DNA from 2 places in the Variovorax sp. YR752 genome. Region 2 is predicted to be linked to the other one. Evidence: riboswitches for the same ligand, from Rfam matches in the RefSeq annotation. Region 2 holds a riboswitch; the other holds the start of a gene.
What was found. Region 2 has a riboswitch for glycine ahead of AAG801_RS25125 (D-amino acid dehydrogenase). Riboswitches for the same ligand answer to the same signal wherever they lie in the genome.
Positions count from the first base shown of each region.

Region 1: it holds a riboswitch for glycine, as region 2 does, so the genes downstream of both, gcvT (glycine cleavage system aminomethyltransferase GcvT) here and AAG801_RS25125 (D-amino acid dehydrogenase) in region 2, are expected to answer to the same signal.

Region 1 covers NZ_CALRZC010000285.1:1,173-6,873, forward strand. Annotated here, with positions in the region: gene gcvH (glycine cleavage system protein GcvH) at 1-280, opposite strand, end outside; gene gcvT (glycine cleavage system aminomethyltransferase GcvT) at 318-1,436, opposite strand; glycine riboswitch at 1,504-1,616, opposite strand; glycine riboswitch at 1,631-1,733, opposite strand; gene rlmD (23S rRNA (uracil(1939)-C(5))-methyltransferase RlmD) at 1,768-3,120, shown strand; gene AAG801_RS37190 (1-acyl-sn-glycerol-3-phosphate acyltransferase) at 3,117-4,559, shown strand; gene AAG801_RS37195 (Bax inhibitor-1/YccA family protein) at 4,583-5,278, opposite strand; gene AAG801_RS37200 (heme-binding protein) at 5,453-5,701, shown strand, end outside.
Region 2 covers NZ_CALRZC010000126.1:1,893-7,593, reverse strand. Annotated here, with positions in the region: gene AAG801_RS25140 (LysR family transcriptional regulator) at 1-488, opposite strand, end outside; gene AAG801_RS25135 (tripartite tricarboxylate transporter substrate binding protein) at 609-1,610, shown strand; gene AAG801_RS25130 (M20 aminoacylase family protein) at 1,607-2,812, shown strand; glycine riboswitch at 2,902-3,007, shown strand; gene AAG801_RS25125 (D-amino acid dehydrogenase) at 3,055-4,311, shown strand; gene AAG801_RS25120 (cold-shock protein) at 4,534-4,743, shown strand; gene AAG801_RS25115 (serine protease) at 4,820-5,701, shown strand, end outside.

The DNA.
Region 1 (5,701 bases), on a different contig from region 2:
TGCCCAGCGGGTCGGAGTTGGCCAGCGACGGGTCGGCGCGCAGCGCCTCGTTGACCTCGACGATCTCGCCGGTCACCGGCATGTACAGGTCGGCCGCGGCCTTGACCGACTCGACCACGCCGGCAACCTCGCCCTTCTTGAAGGTCCTGCCCACCTCGGGCAGGTCGACGAAGACCACGTCGCCCAGCGCGTCCTGCGCGTGCAGCGTGATGCCGACGGTGGCGGCCTCGTGGTCCTCGATGTTGATCCACTCGTGGTCGGGGGTGTACATGGTCGTCATCGGAGTTCTCCTTGGTCTGAGTGCTGCGGATTGGTGATCAGCCGCGGTGGTAGCGGTGCGGGGCGAAGGGCATGGGGCTGACGCGCATCGGCTGGCGCTTGCCACGCACCTCGGCGTAGACCTCGTGGTTGGGCAGGGCGTGGTTGGCAGCCAGGTAGGCCATCGCGATCGGCTTGCCGACGCTGGGCGCCAGCGTGCCGCTGGTCACGTGGCCGAGCTTGTGGCCCTTGGCATCGACAACGACCGCGCCTTCGCGCACAGGCATGCGCTCCAGGCCGAGCAGCCCGACGCGCTTGCAGGCCGGGCCGGCCGACAACTGCTTGTCGATCGCCGCGGCGCCCGGGTAGCCGCCGTGGCGCGCGCCACCGGCGCGGCGCACCTTCTGGATGGCCCACGACAGGCCCGCCTCGATCGGGGTGGTCTTGTCGTCGATGTCGTGGCCGTACAGGCACAGGCCGGCCTCCAGGCGCAGCGTGTCGCGCGCCCCCAGGCCCGCGGGCTTGACCTCGGGCAGCGCCAGCAGCGCCTTCGCCAGGGCCACGGCCTGCTCTGCAGGCACGGAGATCTCGTAGCCGTCTTCGCCGGTGTAGCCGGAGCGGGTGGCAAAGCAGTCGATGCCGGCGATGCGGCAGAAGGCGCCGGTCATGAAGACCAGCGAGCGCAGTTCGGGTGCGAGCCGACCGATCGCCTCGGCCGCCTTCGGCCCCTGCAGCGCCAGCAACGCACGTTCAGGCATGGGTTGCACGGTGCAGCGGTGTGCGATGTTCGTCTGCAGGTGGCGGATGTCGGCATCTTTGCAGCCGGCGTTGACGATCACGAGGAAGTCGCTCTCGCGCCGCGTGATCATCAGGTCGTCGAGGATGCCGCCGGCCGCATTGGTGAAGAAGCCGTAGCGCTGGCGCCCGGCGGTCAGGCCGACCACGTCGACCGGCACCAGCGATTCGAGCGCGGCCGCTGCGTCCTCGCCCGTCAGCCTCACCTGGCCCATGTGCGAGACGTCGAACAGCGCCGCCGAATCGCGGCAGTGGCGGTGCTCGGCGAGGATGCCTTCAGGGTAGCTCACCGGCATGTCGTAGCCGGCGAAGGGCACCATCTTGGCGCCGAGCTCGCGGTGCAGCGCGTGCAGCGGGGTCTGTTGAAGGGGAATGTCGGACATGACCGCCTCCTGGCGATGCTTCGAGGGCCTTTGCCAACCCCGACGCAGCATGTGCCGTGCCGGGTGCCGTGCCCTCTCTGTCCGCTTTACCTGAGAGATTGACGGTGCACCGTTGCCGTGTGCGCCGCTTGCCCCTTCGGTGGACCCGCTCGGGGCGGGCCTCTCTCCAGCGAGGAACGCCGCGCGTCGCCGCGTGGCGCGTGCCAGTCCTTTTGCCTGAGCGTTCGAACCGGGCCTCAGGGAACGGTTCTGCGCCTTCGGCGGCTTCACGGGGAAGCTCTCTCCTGGCGGCGGCGAGTGTAGCAGCCGGCGGCCGGGATAATCACGCCCCATGACTCCAGCAGATGAATGGTTGACGGTCGAGTCGCTCGACCTCGAGGCGCAGGGCGTGGCGCACAACGCCGAAGGCAAGGTGGTGTTCATCGACGGTGCACTGCCCGGCGAGGTGGTGCGCGTGACGGTGCAGCGGCGCAAGAACAACTGGGAGCAGGCCACCGCCGTGGCCTGGCAGCGCGAGAGTTCACAGCGCGTGCGGCCGCAGTGCCCGCATTTCGGCACATGCGGCGGCTGCAAGATGCAGCACCTGCATGTGGCCGCGCAGGTCGCCACCAAGCAGCGCGCGCTGGAAGATGCGCTGTGGCACCTGGGCAAGGTCAAGGCCGAGCAGTTGCTGCGCCCGATCGAGGGGCCGTCCTGGGGTTACCGCTTCCGGGCGCGACTGTCGGTGCGGTTCGTGGCCAAGAAGGGCAAGGTGCTGGTCGGCTTCCATGAGCGCAAGTCGAGCTACGTGGCCGACATGGAGCGCTGCGAGGTGCTGCCGCCGAAGCTGTCGGCGATGCTGCTGCCGCTGCGCGACATGGTGGCGAGCATGGACCAGCGCGACCGCCTGCCGCAGATCGAGGTGGCGGTGGGTGATGTGGTGACGGCGCTGGTGCTGCGCCACCTCGAGCCGCTGTCGGCCAGCGATCTCGAACGGCTGCGTGCGTTCGGTCGCGAGCACAGCGTGCAGTGGTGGCTGCAGCCCAAGGGCCCCGACACAGTGCACCGGCTCGACGAAGGCGGCCCGGAGCTGGCCTATACGCTGCCCGAGTTCGGCATCGAGATGCCCTTCAAGCCGACCGATTTCACCCAGGTGAATCACCAGATCAACACCATGCTGGTGTCGCGCGCACTGCGCCTGCTCGAGCTTGGCCCTGGCGAGCGCGTGATCGACTGGTTCTGCGGCCTGGGCAACTTCACGCTGCCGATTGCACGCGGCGCGCGCGAGGTGCTGGGCATCGAAGGCAGCGAGGCGCTGGTGCAGCGCTCGCGCGAGAACGCGGCGCGCAACGGCCTGGCCGCACGCACACGCTTCGAGGCGCGCAACCTGTTCGAATTGCCTGCGGCCGACCTTGCCGCCTATGGCGCGGCCGACAAGTGGTTGGTCGATCCGCCGCGGGAAGGCGCGTTCGCGCTGGCCAAGGCACTGGCCGACCTGCATGCGGATGCCTCGCTCGCGCCCGGCTGGCTGCCGCCGCGGCGCATCGTCTACGTCAGCTGCAATCCGGCCACGCTGGCACGCGATGCCGGGCTGCTGGTGCACCAGGCCGGCTATCGCTGCACGATGGCCGGGGCGGTGAACATGTTCCCGCACACGGCGCATGTCGAAAGCATCGCGGTCTTCGACAGGGACAACATCCGGTGAACGCCAGCGTCAGCATCCCGCTGTGGCTGTTCGTGCTGCTGCTGGTGCTGGCGGTGGCGGCGGCGCTGCAGTGGCTGCTGCTGCCGGGCGTGCGCTGGTACCTGCGGCGCAAGGTGCGCGGGGTGCTCGACGAGATCCAGCTGCGCCTGAAGATCGACCTGCCGCAGTTCAAGCTGACCCGCCGGCGCGCGCTGATCGACCGGCTGATGAGCGACCCGCGCGTGCTCGCCGCCGCGCAGCAGCACGCCCTCGAGACCGGCAAGCCCGCGGTGGTGGTGACGAAGCAGGTGCTCGTCTACGCCCGCGAGATCGTGCCGGCCTTCAATGCCTACGTGTACTTCCGCGTCGGTTACTGGCTGGCCAAGACCTTCGCGCAACTCGTCTATCGCGTCCGCCTGGGCTACACCGACGACGCGGCGATTGCCTCGATCAACCCGAAGTCCACCGTGGTGTTCGTCATGAACCACCGCAGCAACATGGACTACATCCTGGTGAGCTTCCTCGCTGCCGAGCGTGTGGCGCTGAGCTACGCGGTGGGCGAGTGGGCGCGCATCTGGCCGCTGCAGGGGCTGATCCGCGCGATGGGGGCCTACTTCGTGCGGCGCAACTCCGGCGACCCGCTCTACCGCACCGTACTGCAGCGCTACGTGCAGATGGCCACCGAGGGCGGCGTGCCGCAGGCCATGTATCCGGAAGGCGGGCTGACGATCGACGGCCGGCTGCGCGAGCCCAAGCTCGGACTGCTCGACTACATGCTCAAGGGCTTCAACCCCGGTGGCGAGCGCGACCTGGTGTTCATCCCCGTCGGAATCAACTACGACCGGGTGATCGAGGACCGCAGCCTGCTGCGCAAGCTCGATGAGAAGCCGCCGCGCGGCAGCCTGTGGCGCACGCTGCGCATCACCGGCGGCTACCTGGGCCGGCAGTTCGTCTTCGCGCTGCTGGGCCGGCGCTATCGCTTCGGCTATGCCTGCGTGAACTTCGGCAAGCCGATGTCCATGCGCGCGTGGGTGGCGGGACGTGGCATCGACTTCCGCGACCTGACCGACGCGCAGCGTCGAGAGGCGGTGGGCGAAGTGGGCCACGCGCTGATGGCGACCATCGGCCGCACGATTCCGGTGCTGCCGGTGCCGCTGGTCGCGCGAGTGTTGCTTGCCGACCCGCAGCGCGCCTGGTCCGAACTGGAGCTCAAGGGCGCCGTGCTCGCTCTGATGGACCGGGCCGAGGCTCTCGGTGCCCATGTCTACGTGCCGCGCAGCGACCGCGACTACGCCATCACCGTCGGCCTGCGCATGCTGACCTTGCGCCATCTGGCGCTGGAGGACGACGGCCTGCTGCGCGCCAACCCGGCGGAGACCCGCGTGCTGGCCTACTACGCCAACTCGATCGCGCACCTGTTCGATGCGCCAAAGCAAACGGGGCCCGAAGGCCCCGTTTGAACTTCATTTCCGGACTGCGGCGATTACTCGCTGCTTCCGCCGATGCCGAACAGGGCCAGCAGCGCCTGGAACACGTTGTAGATGCTCAGGTAGACACCCAGCGTGGCGCTGATGTAGTTCGTCTCGTAGCCGTCCTGCACGCGCTTCAGGTCATACAGGATGAAGGCCGAGAAGATGCCGATCACCAGCACCGACAGCGTGATCATCAGCGCACTCGACTGAATGAAGAAGTTCGCCAGGCCCGCCACCAGCACCATGATGGCGCCGATGAACAGCCACTTGCCCATCGCCGACAGGTCACGCTTGATGATCGTCGACAGCGTCGCCATGCCGAGGAAGATGGCGCCGGTGCCGGCGAAGGCCATCATGATCAGGCTGGCGCCGTTGGTGAGGCCGAGAACGGCGCCGACCAGGCGCGACAGCATCACGCCCATGAAGAACGTGAACGCCAGCAGCACCGGCACGCCGGCCGCCGAGTTCTTGGTCTTCTCGATCGCGAACATGAAGCCGAAAGCGCCGACCAGGAAGACCACCAGGCCGATGCCGGGCGACATGGCGCGGGCGATTCCGGTGGTCACGCCGAGCCAGGCGCCGAGCACGGTCGGCACCATCGACAGCGCGAGCAGCCAGTAGGTGTTGCGCAGGACGCGGTTGCGCTGCTCCGCCGAGGCGACGGTACCGGCATGTCCGCCGTATGCAGCTTGCAGGCTCTGGGTCATGAAACCTCCGTTGGGGGTTGTGGGATACAGCCTGTGACAGGCGAAGCGCATTCTAGTTCCCGCCTTCTGCGTACAGAAAGACCGTACGGGGCGTGGCGGAATCGACGGCAGGCGGCGCGATAGAGTTCACGCAGCGCCGGACACCGGCCCCTCCAACCTGCCTGGAACCCCACCATGAAGAGCAAGCCGTTCCTGACCCTGGACGACGTGAAGCGGATCGCCGCCGCCGCCGAAGCGGAGGCGCTGGCCAACCAGTGGGCGGTGGCCATCGCCGTCGTGGATGACGGCGGCCACCTGCTGTGGCTGCAGCGCCTGGACGGCGCGGCGCCGATCTCGGCGCAGATCGCGCCGAACAAGGCGCGCACCTCGGCGCTGGGCCGTCGCGAGAGCCGCCTGTACGAGGAGATGATCAACCAGGGGCGT
Region 2 (5,701 bases):
TGCAGCAGTTCGGCGCGCAAGTCGGGCGCCGGCTCGAGCGAACGTGCATCCACCACCAGCGCATCGAGCGTGCGCGCGCGCAGCGACTGCACCAGCAGCTCGGTGCCGCCGCGGGCGATCTCGACATGCACCTGCGGATGATCCAGCGCGATGGTCATCAGCAGCGGCGTCATCAGCATGGCGCCGGGGCCGGAGCCCATGCCGATGCGCAGCACGCCGCGCTCGCCCTCGCGCGAACGCTGTCCGCTGCCCTGCAGTTCCTCGGCATCCGACACCAGCTGTCGGGCGCGCTCCAGCGTCGCACGGCCGAAGGCCGTCAGCTCGATGCGCCGGCCGACACGGTCGAACAGCGGCATGCCCAGTTCGTCTTCCAGCGCGCGGATGCTGCGGCTGAGCGCCGGCTGGGTAAGGAACTGCGCCTGCGCGGCCTTGCTGAAGGAGCCGGTCTGCGCGAGCGCAATCAGGTGCCGCAGCTGCACGAGGGTCATCGCATCGCCTCCACCGTTTGATGCATCAGACTCATGCTACTTCAGACAACAATGCATTGGACTTTGCTCTGACGCATTCCTACATTGGCGCCACGCCCCACCCACCTTCCGGAGTGCCCGATGTCGAACGCCGCCCGTCGCCTTGCCTTGATCACCACGCTTGCCAGCGGCCTGGCGCTGGCCTCCGGCATCGCCGCCGCGCAGGGCAGCAAGCCGCTGAACCTGATGGTGCCCTACCCGGCCGGAGGCTTGTCGGACACCATCGCGCGCATCGTCGAGAAGCCGCTGGGCAAGGCACTGGGCCAGCAGGTGATCGTCGAGAACGTCGGCGGCGTCGCCGGCGCCATCGGCGCACAGAAGGTGCTCGCGGCCCCGGCCGACGGCGGCTACCTCTACCAGGGCTCGCCCAACGAGCTGATCCTCGCGCCGATGGCGCTGACAGCGGTCAAGTACAAGTCCGAAGACTTCCGCCTGGTGCAGATGATCGGCGCCTTCCCGATCGCCATCCTCGCCCGCAAGGGCCTGCCGGCGAACAACGTCGACGAGCTGGTGGCGCTGGCCAGGACCTCGGCTGCCGAGGGCAAGCCGCTCACCTATGGCAGCGTCGGCGTCGGCTCCTTCTATCACGTGCTCGGCGCGCACTTCGCGCACAGCATCGGCACGCCGATGACGCACATTCCCTACAAGGGCATCGCGCCGATCCTGCAGGACATGGGCGGCGAGATGGTCGACATCGCCATCATCGTGGTCGGCGAGCAGCAGATCGGCCTGGCGCAGCAGGGCCGGCTGAAGGTGCTGGGCACGCTGGCGCCGGCCGGCAAGGTCGAGGCCGCGATCCTCAAGCCCTACCCGAGCATCAACGACAGCAAGTCCTTCAAGGACTTCGCCTTCAACATCTGGACCGGCTACTTCGTCAGGAAGGACACGCCCGAGCCGGTGGTGCAGGCGCTGCACAAGGCGCTGAACGCGACGCTGGGCGACGCCGAAGTGCGCACGCAGCTCGAGAAGATCGGCGGCATGCTCGCGCCGGTGCGAGTGCAGGCCGAGGTCGACCGCGAATACGCCGCGCAGACCGAGCGCTTCCGCGGCATCGCCAAGGCCATCAAGCTCGAGGCGCAATGAGCGGCGTGATCGAGGCGATGCGCGAGCGCGCCGACGAGTTCGTCGGCCTGCGCCGCGATATCCACCGCCACCCCGAGCTGGCCTTCGACGAGCACCGCACCGCGGCGCTGGTGGCCGACAAGCTGGCCACCTGGGGCTACGCGGTCGAGCGCGGGCTGGGCGGCACCGGCGTGGTCGGCACGCTGGTACGCGGCCGCGGCACGCGGCGCCTCGGCCTGCGCGCCGACATGGACGCGCTGCCGATCACCGAAGCCAGCGGCGTCGAGTGGAGCAGCCAGCGCCCCGGCCTGATGCACGCCTGCGGCCACGACGGCCACACCGCGATGCTGCTCGCGGCGGCGCGGCATCTGGCCGAGCAGGGCCGCTTCGACGGCACGTTGAACCTGATCTTCCAGCCGGCGGAGGAAGGCGGCGGCGGCGCGCTGCGCATGATGGCCGATGGCCTCTTCGACAAGCACCCCTGCGATGCGGTGTTCGCGATGCACAACATGCCCGGCATTGCACAGGGCCACCTGGTGCTGCGCGAGGGCGCGGCGATGGCCTCGTCGGACTACGCCACCGTCACGCTGACCGGCATCGGTGGTCATGGCGCGATGCCGCAGCATGCCGCCGACCCGGTCGTCGCTGCGGCCAGCCTGGTGATGGCGCTGCAGACGGTGGTGTCGCGCAACGTCGATCCGCTGCACGCGGCGGTGGTCACCGTCGGCGCCCTGAACGCCGGCCGCGCCAACAACGTCATTCCGGCCACGGCCACGCTGGAGATCAGCGTGCGAGCGCTCGACCGCGAGGTGCGCGCGCTGCTGGAGCGGCGCATCAAGGCGCTGGCGCAGGCACAGGCCGAGAGCTTCGGCGTGCAGGCGAAGGTCGATTGGCGCAGCGGTTACGCCGTACTGGTCAACACGCCCGAGGAAACAGCCTTCGCGCGCGAGGTCGCGCTCGATCTGCTCGGCCCCGAGCGCGTGACGCTGCAGGGCCCGCCGCTGACCGGCAGCGAGGACTTCGCCTTCATGCTCGAGCGCGTGCCGGGCAGCTACCTGCTGATCGGCAACGGCGACGGCAGCGACGGCCACGCCTGCGGCGGTTGCATGGTCCACCACCCGGGCTACGACTTCAACGACGCCAACATCGCGGTGGGCAGTGCCTTCTGGGTTCGGCTGGCCGAACGTTTCCTGAGCGCGGAGGAGACGAGCCCGCAGCCCTAGAATCTCATCTCTGCAGGAGAGTGCCGGGCACCGCCCGGCCCCCGAAGGCGCAAACTCCCATGAACGCTCAGGGCCCGTACTGCACATCACGAACGCCGTCTGGAGAGTCGTCACCCGCGTGACGCACCGAAGGAGCAAGGCCCGCGCCGATGGCGCAGGCCGAATCTCTCAGGTACCAAGGACAGGGGGAGCGGCAAGCGCACGACACATCGTGCGTCCATCCTGTCCTTTGGAGTCTTGCCATGAACGTGGTGGTTCTCGGCGCCGGCCTGCTCGGCGTCACCTCGGCCTATTTCCTTCGCCAGCAGGGTCACGACGTGACCGTGATCGACCGCCAGGCCTCGCCGGCGGCGGAAACCAGCTTCGCCAACGGCGGGCAGATCTCGGTCAGCCACGCCGAGCCCTGGGCCAACCCGGGCGCGCCGTTGAAGGTGCTGCAGTGGCTGGGCAAGGAAGACGCGCCGCTGCTGTTCCGGCTGCGCGCCGACCTGCGCCAGTGGCGCTGGGGCCTGCAGTTCCTGCGCGAATGCACGCCGGCGCGCACGCGGCACAACATCGCGCAGATCGTGCGCCTGGGCACCTACAGCCGCGACACGCTGCAGCAGCTGCGCCGCGAGCGCGACATCGCCTACGACGAACGCACGCAGGGCATCCTGCATTTCTATACGAGCCAGAAGGAGTTCGACGCCGCCGAGGCACCGGCCGCGCAGATGCGCGCGCTGGGATGCGACCGCCGCGTGATCTCCGCCGACGAGGCGGTGCGGCTGGAGCCGGCGCTGCGCCACATCCGCCCCCAACTGGCCGGCGCCACCTACACCGCCGAAGACGAGTCGGGCGACGCCAACCGCTTCGCGCGCGAACTGGTCAAGCGCTGCGAGGCCGACGGCGTGCGTTTCCTCATGAGCCACACGGTGACGGCGCTGCGCGAGGCCGGCGGCGAGATCGACCACGTCGAGGCCACCGACGGTGAGGGCCGCTTCCGGCAGATCCGCGCCGACGCCTACGTGCTGGCAATGGGCAGCCTGTCGCCGCTGTATGCGAAGTCGCTCGGCATCGAGTTGCCAATCTACCCGGCCAAGGGCTACTCGGTGACCATGCCGGTGAAGGACGCGTCGATGGCCCACCAGGTCTCGCTGACCGACGACGAGTACAAGCTGGTGTTCTCGCGCCTCGGTGATCGCCTGCGCATCGCCGGCACCGCCGAGCTCAACGGCTACGACCGCGACCTCAACCGCGTGCGCTGCGAGGCCATCGTCAAGCGCGTGGAGCAGCTCTTCCCCGGCGCAGGCGACACCAGCCAGGCGCAGTTCTGGACCGGGCTGCGCCCGGCCACGCCGAGCAACGTGCCGATCATCGGCCGCTCCAGGCTGAAGAAGCTGTTCCTCAACACCGGCCATGGCACGCTGGGCTGGACGCATTCGTGCGGCTCCGGCAAGAGCATCGCGCGCATCGTCAGCGGCCTCAAGCCCGAGGTGGACTTCGCCTTCAGCGGCGCCTGAATCGGGCGCCGGCGGGGCAGAGGCCTTCGGAATCGAAGGTCTCTCGCCGCGTCGAGTACATTAGCTAGGTAGGCATGATCAAGATAGCAAGTTCGTAAGTCTTCTCTGATGGCCACCGGCAGCTCTGCCGGCCGGCTCCGGTTTGAACTCCCATCGATGACCTTCTTGGCGTCTCTGCCTGCGCCGGCGTTCGCCTGCGCAGCAAACTTGAAAGGAATCGACATGACGACTCAAACCGGCACCGTGAAATGGTTCAACGAAGGCAAGGGCTTCGGCTTCATCGCTCCCGATGATGGCAGCAAGGACCTGTTCGCCCACTTCAGCCAGATCCAGGGCGGCGGCTTCAAGACCCTGGCCGAGAACCAGCGCGTAGAGTTCGAGACGACGCAGGGCCAGAAGGGTCCGCAAGCCTCGAACATCCGCGTGGTCTGATCCAGCACGCAGGCTCTTCGCGAGCCCCGTTCGAAACCGCGGCCCCGGCCGCGGTTTTTTCTTTTTGGGAGCCCTCATGAACAACCTGCAGGAAGCCACCGAACGCATCTGCGAGCTCAAGGGCAACGTGGTGGCGCTCGACGCGCTGTGCACCGCGCTGCTGCAGCAACTGGCGCCACCGGCGCGCGAGCGCTTCCGCAAGACCTTCGAGGGCTGGGCCGAGATCGCCCGCACGGCGATGCTCCATGCGGAGATCTCCGAGCATTCGATCGCCGCCTTCGAGATGGACACCGCGCGCATCGGCGCGCTGATCGACACGCTGGAACATCGCCAGCGGCCGGCGCGCGAAGGCAGCGGCGTCGAGCCGCTGCTGCTCGCCGTGCCGCGGGTGTTGACCTTCCAGGGAACGCGCGCGCTGACCTCGGCCAGCGGCTTCTTCTTCGCGCGCGACGAGCGGCTGTTCCTCGCCACCAGCCGGCACGTGCTGATCGACGAGCCGAGCGAACATTTCCCGGACCGCATCGAGATCGAGCTTCACAACGACGACAGCGACCTGTCGCGTGCGGGCGCGTATTCGGTGCTGCTCTACGAGAACAGCCGCGCGGTGTGGCGCCAGGCCAGCGACACCGGCGGCGAGATCGACGTGGCGGTGATCGAGCTCGACCGCGAGAAGCTGGGCTTCACGCCGCGTGCCTTCACGCCGGCCAACCTGCAGCACACGCTGGGCGAGGTCGACATCGGCACGCCGCTGCTGGTGGTCGGCTTTCCGCTCGGCTTCCACGACAGCCGTTACCACCTGCCGGTGGCGCGGCAGGCCTCGGTGGCCTCGTCCTTCGGCACACGCTTCCAGGGCCAGGGCCTGTTCCTGACCGACGCGCGCACCCACCGCGGCACCAGCGGCGCACCGGTGGTGATGCGCGCTCCCTCGGGTCTCGGCGGCGACGACGGCATCCCGTGG